3 regions of the Fictibacillus sp. KU28468 genome follow, and region 3 is predicted to be linked to each of the others. Evidence: riboswitches for the same ligand, from Rfam matches in the RefSeq annotation. Region 3 holds a riboswitch; each other region holds the start of a gene.
The links. A riboswitch is a leader RNA that binds a small molecule or an ion and turns the genes downstream of it on or off. The one in region 3 is predicted to bind thiamine pyrophosphate.
Positions count from the first base shown of each region.

Region 1: it holds a riboswitch for thiamine pyrophosphate, as region 3 does, so the genes downstream of both, thiT (energy-coupled thiamine transporter ThiT) here and OKX00_RS18140 (acetylornithine deacetylase) in region 3, are expected to answer to the same signal.
Region 2: it holds a riboswitch for thiamine pyrophosphate, as region 3 does, so the genes downstream of both, thiD (bifunctional hydroxymethylpyrimidine kinase/phosphomethylpyrimidine kinase) here and OKX00_RS18140 (acetylornithine deacetylase) in region 3, are expected to answer to the same signal.

Region 1 covers NZ_CP110666.1:2,604,805-2,610,545, forward strand. Annotated here, with positions in the region: gene OKX00_RS13485 (DAK2 domain-containing protein) at 1-1,092, opposite strand, end outside; gene OKX00_RS13490 (Asp23/Gls24 family envelope stress response protein) at 1,108-1,470, opposite strand; gene rpmB (50S ribosomal protein L28) at 1,702-1,890, shown strand; gene spoVM (stage V sporulation protein SpoVM) at 1,984-2,064, opposite strand; gene OKX00_RS13505 (thiamine diphosphokinase) at 2,162-2,803, opposite strand; gene thiT (energy-coupled thiamine transporter ThiT) at 2,800-3,372, opposite strand; TPP riboswitch at 3,447-3,554, opposite strand; gene rpe (ribulose-phosphate 3-epimerase) at 3,578-4,225, opposite strand; gene rsgA (ribosome small subunit-dependent GTPase A) at 4,227-5,120, opposite strand; gene pknB (Stk1 family PASTA domain-containing Ser/Thr kinase) at 5,110-5,741, opposite strand, start outside.
Region 2 covers NZ_CP110666.1:2,952,565-2,958,305, reverse strand. Annotated here, with positions in the region: gene OKX00_RS15360 (YecA family protein) at 46-1,002, opposite strand; gene OKX00_RS15355 (DUF4349 domain-containing protein) at 1,154-2,023, shown strand; gene OKX00_RS15350 (IDEAL domain-containing protein) at 2,037-2,267, opposite strand; gene OKX00_RS15345 (hypothetical protein) at 2,386-2,637, opposite strand; TPP riboswitch at 2,792-2,897, shown strand; gene thiD (bifunctional hydroxymethylpyrimidine kinase/phosphomethylpyrimidine kinase) at 3,039-3,845, shown strand; gene thiM (hydroxyethylthiazole kinase) at 3,842-4,639, shown strand; gene thiE (thiamine phosphate synthase) at 4,652-5,320, shown strand; gene OKX00_RS15325 (hypothetical protein) at 5,388-5,630, shown strand.
Region 3 covers NZ_CP110666.1:3,454,810-3,460,550, forward strand. Annotated here, with positions in the region: gene tenA (thiaminase II) at 1-643, opposite strand, end outside; gene OKX00_RS18140 (acetylornithine deacetylase) at 640-1,926, opposite strand; TPP riboswitch at 2,096-2,200, opposite strand; gene OKX00_RS18145 (thiazole biosynthesis adenylyltransferase ThiF) at 2,208-3,230, opposite strand; gene OKX00_RS18150 (thiazole synthase) at 3,230-3,994, opposite strand; gene thiS (sulfur carrier protein ThiS) at 3,999-4,199, opposite strand; gene thiO (glycine oxidase ThiO) at 4,205-5,335, opposite strand; gene OKX00_RS18165 (thiamine phosphate synthase) at 5,335-5,741, opposite strand, start outside.

The sequences.
Region 1 (5,741 bases), 850 kb from region 3:
ACCGGCACCGAGTGAAGTGAACAATTCTTTAATGCCGCTCCCCATCGCTACGGTAACGATGCCATATGCTTTTTTCTCTTGTTTAGCTTCAGGCATCTTAACGGGCACATGTGTCTCAGATTCCAAAATCGCAGTATGCTGCTCACGCATGTTTTCAATTTTAATGTTGATCAGACTACCATGTTTCTGAGCAAGGGTAAGCATGTTGCCCGGCTGTTCCGTATGAATATGAACTTTTACAAGATCATCATCGGCAACAACAAGCAAAGAATCGCCATGCTCGTTTAATTCATTGCGGAATGCTTCCTCACTGAAAGGCGCCTTCTTTAATTTCTCAGGTTCGAATTTCACCATAAACTCTGTACAGTATCCGAAATGGATGTCTTCGGTTTTCATATGAAGCTGTGCTTTATGGTGCTCGGCATTAACCATTTCCTTCATAGAAGGCGATTGTGGAGAAATTTCAGGAAGGTCCTTTCCTTCCAGCGCGGAAAGAAAGCCTTCATAAACCGTCAGAAGGCCTTGTCCGCCTGAATCAACAACGCCTACTTCTTTCAATACCGGAAGCAAGTCAGGTGTTCTGTCTAGGGAAGCTTTGGCTTCCGTTACAACTTCGTACATGACGAAAAGGATATCATCACTTTTTTTGGCCGCCTTAACGGCACGTTTTGCCGCATCTTTAGCCACCGTAAGAATGGTTCCCTCGATTGGCTTCATCACAGCCTTATAGGCTGTTTCTACTCCGTTCTCAAATGCTCTTGCAAAGTCAGCCGAAGTAATGGTTTCTTTTCCTTCGATTGATTTTGAAAAACCACGGAAAAGCTGGGATAATATAACCCCGGAGTTGCCTCTTGCCCCCATGAGCAAGCCTCGGGAAAAAGAGCTCGCGACTTTACTGATATCGGGAATTATGTTGTTTTGAACTTCTTTTGCACCAGAAGTAATCGTAAGGTTCATGTTGGTTCCTGTATCCCCATCTGGCACAGGAAAAACATTAAGGGCATCTACCATTGCTGCGTTTTTTGATAAGTTTGCGGCTCCCAATGCAACCATGGCCGCAAACTTTTTACCGTCTAAAACTGTTAAAGACACGAACTTTCCTCCTAACTAAGGGGTTGTCACCCTTACACCCTGAACAAAAATGTTTACAGAATCTACTGAGAGACCCAGCATTTGATCGAGGGTATATTTCACTTTTGTCTGTACATTATGGGCTACTTCAGAAATCTTTGTTCCGTAGCTTACAATAATATACATGTCAATATGTACTTCATCTTCTTCCTGCCGAACCACAATCCCCCGGGAGAAGTTGTCACGTCCTAAAAGTTCGGTAATACCATCCTTTAACTGCTTCCTGGAAGCCATGCCTACAATTCCGTAGCAATCAATAGCAGCGCCGCCAGCAATAGTAGCGATCACTTCCGTAGAAATGTCAATCTGGCCGTATTTATTCTTCATTTCGATGGACATGATGAATCCTCCTTTAATCAATCAATTATGGCTAAACCTCATTTTACTATAAAATTAAGTTTTATGAAAGGACAACTCCATTTGACAATAGTCACAAAGCCGTGTCAAGCCTTTTTACTTGAAATGCGAAAAATCATTTGTTGCTTTTCTTTAGTGGTCATGCTACTATAGGTTAGTATTTAACATACGACTGATATGATACAGTTTTACTGTTATAAAGGAGGTACAATTATGTCACGCAAATGTTACGTTACTGGTAAAGGACCTAAAACAGGAAACAAGCGTTCCCACGCATTGAACAAATCTAAAAAGAGCTGGGGAGTAAACGTTCAAAAAGTCCGCATCTTGGTTGACGGGAAGCCTAAACGTGTTTATGTTTCTGCACGTGCCCTTAAATCTGGAAAAATTGAACGCGTTTAATCGCTCTTAAGACAACGGCATCCCCGTTGTTTTTTAATTTCCAAAAGAAAAAAGCACCCATCAAGGGTGCTTTTTTCTTTTGGATGGAATTGATTATCCTTTTTTAAATGAACCTAAAACCGCACGTACAAATCCCCCTAAAAACCTAGGCAGTTTAATGGTGTAAAATTTCATCATACCCCTCCTCCAGGCCCTTTGAAAAATAAGACATTCCCTAATAAATATATTCGCTTTTATAAAAATAGTACCATGCGGCCCGACGCATAAAATATTAATCATGGCTCTTTACCAACATTAATATGCCGCCCGAGAATGAATAAGTACCACTTTTATTTACAAGCTCATTGGAAATGCAGAGAGTAGAACCCATCGGCAAGTATTGATCCTGAAGCGGATATTTGAACCCTTTTAGAGTCAGGCCGGTAACAGGTCCGATAAATGGAAGGAATGAGACATAAGAGAACTCCGGCTCTTGTTGTATGATATGCAGTCCTGGTGCTGATAAGGCAATCTTATTCTGCCTGTCCCATATTTCAATGTTAATTCCGGCTTCGAGTCCATGAAGGAGCAATTGGATATTGGCCAATTCATGATCCAGGCGCCCGCCCGTAGCACCCATGAGCAGGATCTGCTCCGGTTTTTGCTCCAGTGCCCAATCAAGGGCCAGCTCTAGATCGGTTTTATCCTTTTCACTGTCATACTCAAATGAAGGAAGGTTAAATGAAGCCATCCATTCACGCTCACTTCTGTTCACAGAATCGAAATCTCCAAATACACAGCCAGGTATGATTCCTTTTTTCAACAAGTAGAATACACCGCGGTCAACACCCGCCCAGACTGCCTTTTCGCCGGCAAATAAAGAGAGGTCCGGCTGCCTTTCTTCCGGACCTCCTGCTAAAATGATAATTTTCATGCCGCGTTAACAACTCTTGGATCGGTCCTGTGCAGCAGCCGCGGTGCTGTTTTTGTCAAGAAAATAAAAGCAGCTGCAGTGATCAAAGCAACCGGGATCATGTATGAAGCATTATACACAATGGAGTACAGGACAGGGTTCATGCCTTTTGGGGCGTATGATGCAAAGAATATGACTCCTGATACAACATGGGAGGCCAAACGGAGCAGGCTTCCGAAGGCGATGCCTGCCACAATCGCTGAGATCCTCCTTTTAGATTGGCTTGCCGAACTGACTTTAAACACCCCGGCAAATCCAGCCAATAGGAACGCGAGAGGGTAATCCAGGATCAAACCAGCGGGATTATATCCTGCAGTTCCATCAACCAGGATTTTAACCATCCCGACAATCAAACCAGTTAATACTCCGCCAGGGACCCCTCTGCGGAATGCCATTAAAAAGATTGGCAGCATCTCCAATGAAACTGAGCCTCCATTTGCCCAAAGCCCTTTAAATTGAACAAAACTAAGTATGATGGCCAACGCTGACATCATCGCCACTTCAGTCAAAAACATAATTTTTTTACTCAAATCAATCTCCTCCTAAACTCGTTAAGAAAAGAAAAAAGCAACCGGCATGTGAATGACGGTTGCTTAGCGTAAAAACAACAGCGACTCCACATTCCTACGCAGGCATGATCCTGCTTCAGGTTCAAAGGGTCGGGAGTGTACTCCCCTCTCAGCCCCTGTATGGGACTCCCCCTGTGGTTACTTTTTTCAATTATTCTCTAATATATTATACACCACGAATGGTACGGATTGCACCCTTTATGTCTTTTTGCCCATAAATGGCTGATCCCGCTACAAGTACGGTAGCTCCAGCTTTCTCACAAAGACGGGCAGTCTCTGCGTTCACCCCGCCGTCTACCTCAATTTCAACGTTCAAGCCTTGCTCCTTGATCCTCGCAGATAATACTTCAATCTTTGGAAGCACAGCGTGGATGAAGGATTGTCCACCAAAGCCTGGATTTACAGACATGATGAGTACAAGGTCTATATCAGCCAAAATATGCTGAATGGTTTCAACAGGAGTAGCAGGATTTAATACGACCCCTGCCTTTTTTCCCTGCTCTTTAATTAATTGAATGGTCCGATGAAGGTGCGGACATGCTTCAACATGAACAGTAATGATATCAGCACCTGCTTTTGCAAACTCCGGGATATACCGGTCAGGGTTTTCAATCATTAAATGGACATCAAATGTCAGTTCAGTGAGCGGCCTGATTGCTTTAACGACTAAAGGTCCCATCGTAATATTCGGCACAAAATGCCCATCCATCACATCGATATGGATATAATCAGCACCGTTTTCTTCCACTGCCTTAATTTCTTCACCGAGCTTTGAAAAGTCTGCGGAAAGAATGGAAGGCGCAACTTTTACCATGCTAGTACCTCCGTTTTTGATCCTTGATTTCCTGCAAAAATTCAAGATAATGCTCATAGCGGAACGATGGGATCTCTCCCTCTTCCACTGCTTTTTTTACTGCGCATTTCGGTTCAGAGCTGTGAGTGCAGCCGCGAAACTTGCATTGTGATACCCTCTGTTTCATCTCAGGGAAGTTGTAGGAGAGCTCTTCGGTTTCAATTTCTACAAAGTCCAATGAGCTGAACCCAGGAGTGTCTGCGATCAAGCCCTCTTCAAAAGGAAGGAGTTCAACATGCCTCGTTGTATGCTTTCCGCGTCCAAGATGATCTGATATGTCATTCGTCTCCAGCATGAGTTCAGGCATCAGCGCATTCAAGAGAGACGACTTCCCTACCCCGGACTGTCCTGCGAAGACGCTCGTTTTTCCTTTAAATATCGGTTTGATGTCATCCATGCCGGCCAGCGACATCGCAGAGGTTGGAATGACCTCATAGCCGAGCTTCTTATAAGCAGCGATGTAATTTTCGATTTCCTTCTGATACTCTGCACTTTCAATCAAATCCATCTTCGTAATGCAGATCACCGGCTGAATGCCATTGTCTTCGATATGGACAAGGAAACGGTCCAGCAGCGAACTTGAAAATTCCGGCCGGACGGCAGAGAAAACGAGAATTGCCTGGTCAACATTTGAAATTGGCGGCCGGTTTAACTCGTTCTTTCTTTCCTTAACATCCATAATGTATCCGTCTGTCGGATTGGAGGATTCAAATACGACCCAATCTCCGACCACTGGCGTAATTTTCTTTTTACGGAAATTGCCCCGGCCTCTGCATTGAAAGACTTTGTCATTGTATTGTACATAATAGAATCCTGCGACTGATTTAATAATTCTGCCTTCAGTCTTATTGTCCATTGTTCGCTCCTTTGAATTTACCTTCCTTCGCATCTTGATAATTAAATGTTTTGGATGCCTGCTCTTTCCCATTTAAATAAACGGTATAGGAAGCATCATGGTCCGGCGAGACGGTCAAAGGCACCATATACTCTTTCGTCTGGGAAATTTCTTCTTCTACGAAAACAGCATTTTCCTCTTTGGCATCGCTGTAAACAATTCTGACCTGGAATTGTTTATTCTCATCACCCTTTGAAACTTCAACCGTTATTTTATTATTAAATGTGATGTCTTCCTGATCATCAGGCTTTGGTTTGGGCTTCGGTTCTGGTTTCTTGCCCTTTGAAATAACGACATCAACCGTAGAACCTTTTTTGACATTCGTATAAGGTGAAGGTTTTTGCGAGATGACCTTTCCTTCTTCTACGGTATCAGAGTACTCTTTTGTAAAGTTGACTCTAAGCCCTTCCTGCGAGATGTATTTCTCAACATCTTCTTTCGAGGAATTTGACAAGTTCTCAAGCTGAATCGAAGGCGGGCCGGTACTGACACGAAGAATCACCTGTATTTCGCTTGGATTGACTTTTTCCTCTTTATCCGGGCTCTGTGAGACGACCTCACCCTCAGGAGTTTCCTCTGATT
Region 2 (5,741 bases), 500 kb from region 3:
GATCTGAACCATAAAAAGAACCCGCCCATTTGAGCAGGTTCTTTTTTAGTTTAAAGCAGTTTTAAGCTGACGGTATTTTGCAGAAAGGCTGGATGCGGAAGTGCCATAGCGTTTGGCTACTTCAGATTGTGTGGCAGGCTCATTCAGGACGTCCTTGGACGCCAAATAATGAAGAGCGGCTGCATAGGGCTGTTCTTTACGGATAATTGGATTTTGTGTCTTGTTCCACACATTCCAAATTCTTTCTGCCTCATTGTAGATCTCCTCTGATGTGTTCTCTTTAAGCAAAGATAGAACTCTATCAGCCGGCTGCGGCACAGCGTCTTCATCAGCTGCTTTCTCTAGTTTCGACAAAAGAACTTGTAGAGCTTTAGGAAAATCATCTTTCAAGGTTATTTTCAAGTCAGTCAGCGCATCTAAGCGTTTTTGCAATTCTCCCTGAGGAATCTCTGCAAAATCAATGTAAAATTCGTAATGTTCTCCAGTGTAGATAATAGAACCTGCTAGATCGGTTCCGTCGTGTGGAAGAATCTCAGAATTAAATTCGACCGTGTATTTCTGATCGGTCATCATATCTTGTAATAAAAAGGTATTTCGGTTCACTTTTGAGATCATTTTATAAACAGAAGGGAAACTCTTCTCCCAGTCTGCTATGATATCCAAGATTTCCGGCTGTTCTTTCCCTTTTTGCTCTTTAAGGTAATACGAAATTGGTGATCCGCCGTCCTTCACGTCAGAATGGAACATCAGCCAGCAAACCATCAGATTCGCATACGTTTGTTCTTCATCTCTTCCAATCTTGTATTTTTCTATGTAATTGCGTGTTTGGCTCCCCATTTCTTCATGAAAATGGTCAAAGGCAAACTTAGCTAAGCCTTCCTGATGGCGGCTCACTTCCACAATTTTGTTTAATTGAACGGTTGTGACCGATCGAAAACAGCAATTCTTATATTTTTTCCCGCTGCCGCATGGACACGGTTCGTTTCTTCCTGCTTTGTTCATGTTACCCTCCGTACTTCACTGCTCTTGTTGTAAATAAATCACTTTGTAAATACTAGCATATTCGGGTGATATTGCAACTCAAAGCTATAAAATTACCATATATTGTAACGAATAGGTGCTTTGGGTCGTCTATAAATTAAAGGGGGACATGATGATGATAAAAAAGAGAAATCAAAAGTTTATGGCCGTATGGGTGCTGATCGTTTTAGTTCTTGCGTCGTGCAGCAGCAAGGATGAAAACATGGCATCAAAGTCGTCTGAAGGGGGAAGCTCTTCCACCATCATGAAAAGGGAATCCGCTAAAGAAGACAAGCAGCCTGCTGCCGACCAAGGACGAAAAATGATTTACACGAGTGAAATTATAATAAGCGTTCAAAACATTAAGAAGGCCCGGAGTGAAGTGGAACAACTCACAAAACAAATGGGCGGCTATATCGCTGAAAGTGAATTCTTGTCTGAAGAAGAAGGGCAAAATGGGGGTTACCTGAAAATAAGAATTCCAAAGGAAGATTTTCTTGTTTTCACAAAAAAGGCAGGAGAATTAAGTTCTGGGAGCCCTCATGAAATCATAAATGGACGAGATGTTACAGAGGAATATACTGACTTGGAAGCAAGGCTGAAGGCAAAGCGCATTGTTCGTAACCGTTTGGAAAGCTTCATGAAAAATGCAGTAAAAACAGAGGATCTCCTTGCCATATCAAAAGAACTATCAGGAGTGCAGGAACAAATTGAAAAAATCCAGGGCAGAATAAACTATTTAGAGAATCAAAGCGATTTTTCAACGGTTACGGTCCATTTTGATATGAAAAATATTGGGACGAAGAACAATAAAAATCTGAATACCTGGGGAAATTCAATGACCTTATTTAAAGAGACGTGGAATGGACTGGTTCATACTATTTCCTATCTTATTATTGCACTCATTGGATTGTCGCCTGTCATTATCCTTTTCGTGGCTATTGGAGGAGCATGGCTTTACTTAAGAAGAAAACAGCGTTCAAAAAAAGAAACCAAACCGTAAAAGGTTTGGTTTCTTATCCAAGGAATTTTATATATTCATCTGTCAGTTTCATGAACTGTTTTTCATCACGTTTTTCCAGGGCTTCATCTATTTTTTCTTTATAACGTTTCATCTGATGGGCGTGCAGCGACTCATCAAGGATCATCTGAGCAACCATATTAAAAGCGAACGGGTCATTTTTCTTCTGAAGTTTATATTTCACAAGATCGTTCATGTCTTTATTATACGATGTATTGTCTTTCATGCTCTATTCCTCCTTGAACTTTTTTGCAGAAGCTTGTAGGATTGAAAGCTCATGCGTTAGTGGGTTTTTACTAGTATACTTATCAATGGTAATAATAGCAACAGTTTAATCTGAAAATTTAGTTTTTTTCATTTTGCTTCTCAATTTTTAAATCAGCCAGGACTTCATCTACAGAATGGAATTTTTTACTGTCCAGCTGTTCACCGCCTTCCATATCAAATACTTTTAATTCGTAAACATCTTCTGCAGGGTTATATTTGACTTCGACGGGATTGGTGTAATTTCTTGAGAAGGATTCTTCTGTTTGTGAATGACTGTAAACATCTTCTGGATTTTGTTTTAAATTTTGCAGTTTCTCTCTAATATTCATAATTTCTCTCCCTCCAGATTTTCTATCGGGTGTTGTATAAATAATGCCCGTATCCGTTCGTTTTTAAACACAGCAGCCTAACTTTTCGACAAATTTTATCCCTTGTTTGACGCTTTGGCTGCTGTCATATAGGATAGAAATAACATCATACATCGTATACCACTAGGGGAGCTTTGATTTAAAGCTGAGAAAAGAAATGTCTTTGACCCTTTGAACCTGATTCGGTTAATACTGGCGGAGGGAAGTGGCTTAAACTTTTATCAGCTTTCATGTTTAAGCCGCCTTCTCTTCAGATGGCGGCTTTTTAGCGGTCGAAGGAGGTCATGTTCAGCTTCAGTGCACAGGGACCTTAACAGAACGGGCCACTTGCGCTCTTCTAGTGGTGAAAGGAGTTCTTCCATATGTTAAAAACACCAAAAGCATTAACAGTTGCAGGATCAGATTCAGGAGGGGGAGCAGGAATCCAGGCCGATTTAAAGACGTTTCAGGAATTGGGAGCCTATGGAATGTCTGTCATCACAGCTGTGACCGCACAGAATACATTAGGTGTTCAAGGGATCCACCCGGTACCTGTTGAGATGATCATGAAACAGTTAAACAGCATAGAAGAGGATCTTCGTCCTGAAGCTTTAAAAACGGGTATGCTCTTCAGTGCAGAAATTATAGAAGCGGTATCTCATCATATTCGAAAGTATGAATGGAAAAACGTTGTTGTGGATCCTGTAATGATCGCGAAAGGGGGGGCTGACCTTCTGAGAAGGGATGCAGTAGAAGCCCTGAAAAAACAGCTGATTCCTCTAGCCTCGATCCTGACACCGAATATTCCCGAAGCTGAGCAGCTAACTGGAAGAAGCATTTCCACAAAGCAAGACAGGGAGGATGCTGCAAAATTTTTGCATGATTTAGGAGCAGGAATGATCGTGATCAAAGGAGGCCATCTCTCTCATGATAAAGCGCCAGTCGACTTGTTTTATGATGGCGAGAAGATGCATGAGCTGGAAGGAAGAAGGATTGATACACCGCAAACTCATGGAACCGGCTGTACGTTTGCAGCTGCCATTGCTGCTGAACTGGCACTTGGAAAAACCCCGTTTCATGCTGTAAAAACAGCGAAAACTTTTATTCAGGAAGCAATCAGCCACCCGCTTCATATTGGCAGCGGCCATGGGCCGACAAACCATTGGGCATACAGGAGGAATCAGGCATGAACGAACTGAGTGTGCTTTTAGAAGACATTAGAAAGAAAAAACCTCTGATTCATCACATCACTAACCATGTAACGATGAATTTTTTAGCGAACGGCATCTTGGCAGCTGGAGGAAGCCCGATGATGGCTCATCATTATGAAGAGGCTGAAGAAGCCGTCATGGCAGCTGACGCACTGGTTTTAAATATTGGAACCGTTGAACCTGACTTAGTTAATGCAATGGTTTTGGCTGGAAAAAAAGCGAAGGAACTGGGCATTCCTGTCATTTTGGATCCGGTGGGTGCAGGACTTTCCCAATTAAGGAAGAAAGCCGTTGAAGAGCTGGTAGAAAAGGTTTCTCCCGATGTCATTTGCGGCAATGCTGCAGAGATCTCCTTTTTGTATGGAGGTGACTGGGGTGGCAAAGGGGTTGATGGTGAACTATCAGGAAACGATGATGAGCTTGCTTTGCATGCGGCCAGAAAGCTCGGTTCGGTCATTGTCATTACAGGAAAACAGGATGCAGTGAGTGATGGAAAGGAATGCATAGCGATTAGTGGTGGACATGAAATATTGTCTTACGTGACAGGGACCGGCTGTTTTTCAACCTCTCTCATCGGTTTGTTTATGGCCAGATCTCTGGAAACCGGCCTTTCCTGCTGCCTCAGGGCCGCGGGCGCTTTGACGATGCTGGGAATCTGTGCTGAACGCGCTCAAGCCGTTTCGGCAGGACCAGGCTCCTTTCAGACAGCATTATTGGATGAGCTCTATCTATTAAACCCTGAAGACTTGAAAACGGCCGGCAGGTGGAGCTAAGGAGGCTTACAGATGGAATATAATACGCTTAAACAGCAGTTGAAAGTTTATTTTATTATGGGAAGCTTAAACTGCAGAGCTGAACCTGAACAAGTGCTGGAGCAAGCGCTAAAGGGAGGAGCGACGCTTTTTCAATATCGTGAAAAGGGCGAAGGGTGTCTATCATCTGATCAGAAATATGCCTTAGCTCTTATCTTGCAGAAAATCTGCGGAAAATACCATGTTCCTTTTATTATTAATGATGATATCGATCTCATGATCAGCCTGAATGCCGATGGTCTGCATGTCGGGCAGGAGGATGGAGATCTCAATCAAATCCGCAGCCGCATCCCCGATAAAATTCTTGGCGTTTCGGTTCACAATGTTGAAGAAGCAGAAGATGCATTACGGGCTGGAGCAGATTATTTAGGAGTGGGCCCGATTTTTGATACAAGTACAAAGATGGATACGCGTGATGTTATGGGGTTTTCTGTTTTAAAAGAGCTAAGAGCAGCAGGGATTACAGCACCAATCGTGGGAATAGGCGGCATTTTTAGAGAAAACGCATTTGAAGTAATCGAAGCCGGAGCGGATGGAGTATCTGTCATATCAGCCATCAGCCTGCATGTGGATCCAGAGAAGGCGGCAAGCGGTCTGCTTGAACGGGTAGAGAAGGCATGGAAAGCAAGACTCATTAATTAAATAGGGATGTCACCGAACAACCGTGTTCTTCGTACTATAAAAGAGTACGCAAGAAAGAGGTGCCACGATGAAAAAGAGAAGTAAGATATGGGCGTATTCGGAAATGGTACTGCTGTTCCTCGGCTTTTTGCTGGCTCTATGGAATGGAATGTACATTAACAGTCCGGCCCTGTTATTCGGAATCTTAGCTGCAGTATTTTTGTTTCGTGCCATTGAACGATATTATTTCAAACTTAAAACAGAGTTTTTTTTCAATACAGCTATGGTATTAATCTTTATCCTATTGGCCGTTATGCCGCTATTAAAGTGACAGAAGCACAAGCTTCTGCCACTTTTTTTGATTAAAATTAGAAATGTTTGACAAAGATAAGCCTATCGTAATAAAATGATTTTACGTAAAATAAAATTTTTAAGTGAGGTG
Region 3 (5,741 bases):
TGAATTCAAAGCGCGATGTGGTCAGGAAATGCTCCTCTAGCACCGCCAATTCCTGTTCTGTCATATCTTTCGCCAACTTGTTCAGTTCAACAATCAGCCACTGTGCAAGTGCACCGAACTCTTCTGAGGCATACATCTCAATCCATCGGGTATACGGATGCTCTGCGAGGCTTCCCGCTTCCCTCTTTAATAGCGTTCCGATCTCGTGGTAGCTCCACATGCACGGCAGCAGGCATGTGATTACCTCAGCAAGTGTTCCCTGCTGGGAAGCGTTCATCATATAGCGAGTGTACGCAAGGTTAATTGGAGAAGCTTGCTCAGCCTCCAGTTCCTCGGGCTCGATGCCGATTTCATGGCAGTACTCGCGGTGAAGATCCATTTCTGTATTCAATGTTTCATGAAGCAGGCTTGAAAACCAGCTCATCGTCTCTGTATCCTTGGATTTTATCGTCCCTAACGCAAAGAGCTTTGCATAATCCTTTAAAAACACATAATCCTGTTTCATGTAATAAGCAAAGCGCTCTTTAGGCAAGGAACCATCTTTAATACCCTGAACGAACGGATGAAGATGAGTATGCTTCCAGATTGGCTCCACGTTTCTGTGTAATCTATCTGTAAATCGTTCTTCCTTTAACTTTGTCATGGTTTATTGCTCCTTTCTGTATTGCACCACTTTGCAATAAATCCGGCGAGAACCTTTGAATGCTCCAGCAACTGTTTAAGCCTCACCTTTTCATTGACAGCATGGGCTTCGTTCAGCTCTCCCGGGCCATAAATGACAGCTGGGATTCCCGCCTGTCCAAGCCACCCCGCATCTGTAACGGTCGGCGACATCGAAACAGCAGCTTTCTGTTCTGAAACGGCATCATGCTGTTCTTTCAGTACTGCCAATGCTTCATGATTGTGATCAACATCAAGTGCAGGAAAGATTTCACCCTTCTCCTCAATCATGGATATTCCTCCCCACTTAAACAGAGGCAGGTTGTTTTTCAGCCATGGATCGGCCTTTGCTATAGCAATAATGTGCTCCTCAATTTCTTTTGCAGCATCTTCATACGTCTCATTCGGGTAAAAATGAACAGTAACCCAAAGTTTGCATTCATCAGCGATAAATGCAGCATTCCTGCCTCCTTCAATGACAGAGGGATTGATGGTCGTGCTTCCGAACGGGAAGTTTGGATATGTTTTGGTTACTGCCCAATGCCGTTCAAGTTCCTGCAGCCCTTCTATAATCTTCATCATTTTTTCAATGGCGCTCGCTCCTATTATTCCGCCGCCTGCATGAATCATCCGCGAGCGAAGGCCATCATGAAAGGTCTCTTTACTTTTTATCGTGATCCAGCCGGTGATGACGCCGCCTTGTCCATAAATCTCCAGATTGGACGTATCAGCCACGAGCGCAAAGTCAGCTTTCATTCCCCGATCTAAACAGGATTTGGTACCCGCTTCCCCGGCTTCTTCGCCGGTTACTGATTGAAAAAAGAGGTCCCCTTTCAGCTTGATCCCCAGCTCTTGAAGAAGCTGAAGAGCAAACAGAGAAGAGGCCATGCCTCCCTTCATGTCTGCTGTACCCCGTCCATAGAGCCATCCATCTTCCTCCGTCAGCACAAACGGCGGATACTTCCATTGCGTTTCATCCCCGACAGCTACGACATCAATGTGGCCGTTAAGAAGAAGGCTTTGATATTCCTCTGAGGCATCTCCTTGTTTTGATCCTGCGACAATCTTGTCGCCAGGAAACAGCTCCCACTCCTCCGTCATAAATCCAAGGCCAGAGAGGATGGATTTCACGCAGCTTTGTGCCTCTTCAGTGTTTCTTGCAGGAGGACTGACCGTCTGAAAGGCAACGAGCTCTCTTAAAAGCTCAATCAGCCTCTCCTGTCTCTCCTCCGCTAATCTATTAATCTTCTCTTGTAATCCGTTCATGGCAGCCTCCTTTATCTTTTATCTGGTGCCATTTATCTGGTGCCAGGCACCAGGCTTTACATACTTGTGTAACGGCGGTGCCTGGCACCGAACAATCCACGCAAAAAAGCCGCCTTCATGAAAGATGGCGGCTGAGTTTTTTGCTGAGGTCATCTATTCTGAATCAGCTTGTTGCTTCAGCACGCTTCCCTCCGCTGGTATAATCCAGATCAGGTTCCAAGGGTCTAGAACACAAAGGTTCAGTCTCAGCCGTACGGCCCCCCTAGCAGATTGCTATTTCATTATCCTATTAAACTGTAATAGAGATTTTTCGCTTCTGTTATATCTTTCGTGCCATGAATCAGTACGCGTCCGTCCTTGAAAAAGACAAGCCGCTGTTCTTCTTGATTGCTGTATGAAAGCAGATAAGGGTTCTGTTCTACTTTCCCGCCAAGCCGCGACAGGGACAAAGAAAGCTCATCCAAATCCCTTTCTCCCTTTTCCGAAGGACGGATCTGGACGGTGTTCCTTCCGCAGAGCACAGCTGTCTTCGTCTGATTTTCAGGATTCAGATGCGGATACCGAGGATGTTCTCCACAGGAAGGACAGTCCGTTTTTTTTAGCTTTTGGACATCCATCGCCAAATAATGATTGTTCCATACATCAAAGGAAACCAGTTTGTTGCGGAGTGCAGCGGTGTTGCCCGTCAGCAGCTTCAGTGCTTCAGACGTCTGGTGAGCGACAACCATTTGGACAACAGGCGCAATGATTCCCGCCGTATCACACGTTGCTCCGCCCATCGGCACCTTTTCCAGGAGACAGCTTAGACAAGGCGTCTCACCGGGTAAAATCACATAACTGAGTCCGTAGCTTCCAACGCATGCGCCGTAAATCCAAGGAATCTTCTTCTCCTGGGAGATGTCATTGATCAGCAATCGCGTATCAAAATTATCTGTCGCATCAATGATCAGATCGGCAAACTCCGTCAGTTCCCTCAGTTCTTCAGCTCCTGCATCCAAAACAAGGCCCTCTACGTGGATATCGGAATTAACCTGTTCCAGCCGTTCTCTTGCAGCAACCGCTTTAGGCATCCGGTACTTTGCATCTTCCTCGCTGAAAAGCTGCTGACGCTGGAGGTTGCTCCATTCTACATAGTCACGGTCAGCAATCGTGATCCTGCCCACACCCGCGCGGGCAAGAATTTCTGCATTGCCCGTTCCGAGCGCACCCGCACCGATAATCACAACATGTTTATCAGACAAGAGATCCTGTCCCTCTTCTCCTATAGGCTCGAATAACATCTGCCTGGAGTAGCGATCATTCATTAAATACTCATTCCCTCCAGCGGACTGCTTGCCGCTGCATACCTTTTCTTTGGAATTCTTCCCGCTTCATACCCGAGACGGCCGGCTTCAATGGCAAGCTTCATGGCCTCGGCCATTTTTACTGGATTATCGGCCCCTGATACCGCTGAATTCAGCAGTACTCCATCAGCCCCCAACTCCATGGCCGCCGCCGCATCAGCCGGTGATCCGATGCCTGCATCTACAATCACTGGTATATTGGCCTGCTCAATAATAAGGCTTATGTTTAACGGGTTAATGATCCCGAGGCCAGATCCAATGGGGGAAGCTCCGGGCATTATGGCATGCACGCCAAGTTCCTCTAATTTTTGTGCAAGAATGACATCATCTGAAGCATAGGGCAAGACCGTAAACCCCTCTTCCAACAGCATTTCTGAAGCCCGCAGCGTTTCCAGCGGATCAGGCAACAGGGTTTTAAAATCTCCTATCACTTCTACCTTTATCATATCACATAGCCCCGAAGCTTTTGCCAGCTTCGCGATTCTAACCGCCTCTTCTGCCGTTTTCGCACCCGCCGTGTTCGGCAGAAGCGTAAAGTTCTCTGCCTCCAGCTTTTCTAAAAAGTTTGGCTGGTCAGGATCAAAAATGTTCATCCTTCTTACGGCAAATGTAAGGATTTCCGTGCCCGACACCCTTACTGCCTCTTTTTGGACATCAAAATCAGGGAATTTACCTGTTCCTAAAAGCAATCTGGAGCGAAATTCATAGTTTCCAATCTTCAGCATAACCTCATCCTCCTCCTACAAAATGTACGATTTCTATTTTGTCACCATCTGCTAAACGCGTTTCTGCGTGCTGGTTTTTATCCAAAATTTCTTGATTCAATTCAACGATTGCCCCTTTGCCGGCAAGCTTTAACTCTCCCAAAAGTTCCTGGATTGTACGGGCTGAGGCTATATCTAAGGCTGTTCCGTTAACCATCAGTTTCATGAGACTCATCCTTTCATCTTTTCATAGGCAAACCGGTCTGGCGCAAACTCTTTTAATCTTTCTTCCTGCAGATTTCCGATCAGCAGCTCTGCCATCCATCGCCCTGTCAGCGGACTGAGCAGGATCCCATTGCGAAAATGGCCTGCCGCAATGTACAAGTCTTTATGGTAAGGATGTTTCCCCATGTACGGGAGGCCATCAGGGGTTTGCGGCCGAAACCCTGTCCATGCCTTCTCCCATTCGCCCTCTTCGATAGCAGGAAGGACTTCACTCGCTTTTGTCAGCAGTTCCAAAACTCCCTTTGCTCTGACCTTTCTGTCGTATGTACCTGCTTCCATGGTTGCTCCGATTACGAGCCTGCCTCCTTGCTTAGGGACGAGATAGCATTCATCTGAGATAACAGTTGATGTAATGACCGGTTCTAAAAAGGTTAAAGAAAGACACTCTCCCTTTACTGGAAAAAGAGGCATGTGCAATCCGGTCTGGGCCGCCAGTTTCCCTGTCCAGACGCCTGATGCGAGCACTGCCTTCTCTCCGAAAAACATACCCGCGCTCGTTTGGATTCCAATCCCTGACCGGCCCATTTCGAATCCGGCTGCTTCGGTATAATCTAAAAAATCAGCTCCAAGCATTGCTGCAGATTGGGCAAAGGCTTTCGTCAATTGAGATGGATTGACCTGGCCGTCTTTCGGCAAATACATTGCACCTTCCAATCCGCTGGACAGCTTCGGCTCCATTTTCAAAAGCTCCGATCCGCTGATCCACTCTGCCGGCTGGCCGCTATCGTTGTGAAAATCAATGAGTTGCTGCAATCGGAGGCTTTCCTTTTCATTTTTTGCCGCTTTAAACAGCCCTTTGTCTATAAACTCAATGTCAATCCCGCTGATTTCCTTCAGTTCCCTGTTTAACTCAGGAAAAAGGCTCCTGCTCTCACGGGCCATCGTGTAGAGCGGCCCTGCCTCATTCAGTTCTGCCTGCGCTCCAAGCATTCCTGCAGCGGCCGATGAAGCTTCATTGCCTATTCGGTTCTTTTCAATCACAAGCACGGTATACTCTGTATGTTTGCGCAAATAGTAAGCAATGGCACAGCCGATTATCCCCCCGCCAGCAATGATCACATCATAGTGCCTGGGCATTATGACATCTCCTCCTTCTTAAGTGCTTCCGCATAGCCTTTCGCTTCTAAACCCGGATCTGCCGCCGACCAGATCCCCGACATGACGGCGATTCCTTTTGCTCCCGCTTTTATGAGTTCACTAGTATTACTTGGTGTAACTCCTCCGATTGCGATAACTGGAACAGTGACCGCTTCAGCAACCTCCCGCAATTGATCCAGACCCCGCGGCTCGCTCCCTTTTTTGCTTCCTGTTTTAAAAACGTGTCCGTAAAACAAATAATGAGCTCCTTTTTCTTCAGCATAGAGCGCTTCATCTATGGAATGAACGGATTGGCCGATTCTCAGCCCGCTAAAATAGCGGTGTACGATTTCCGGATCAAGACTGGAGCCTTTTAAGTGAACGCCTTCAGCTCCCGAAGCAACGG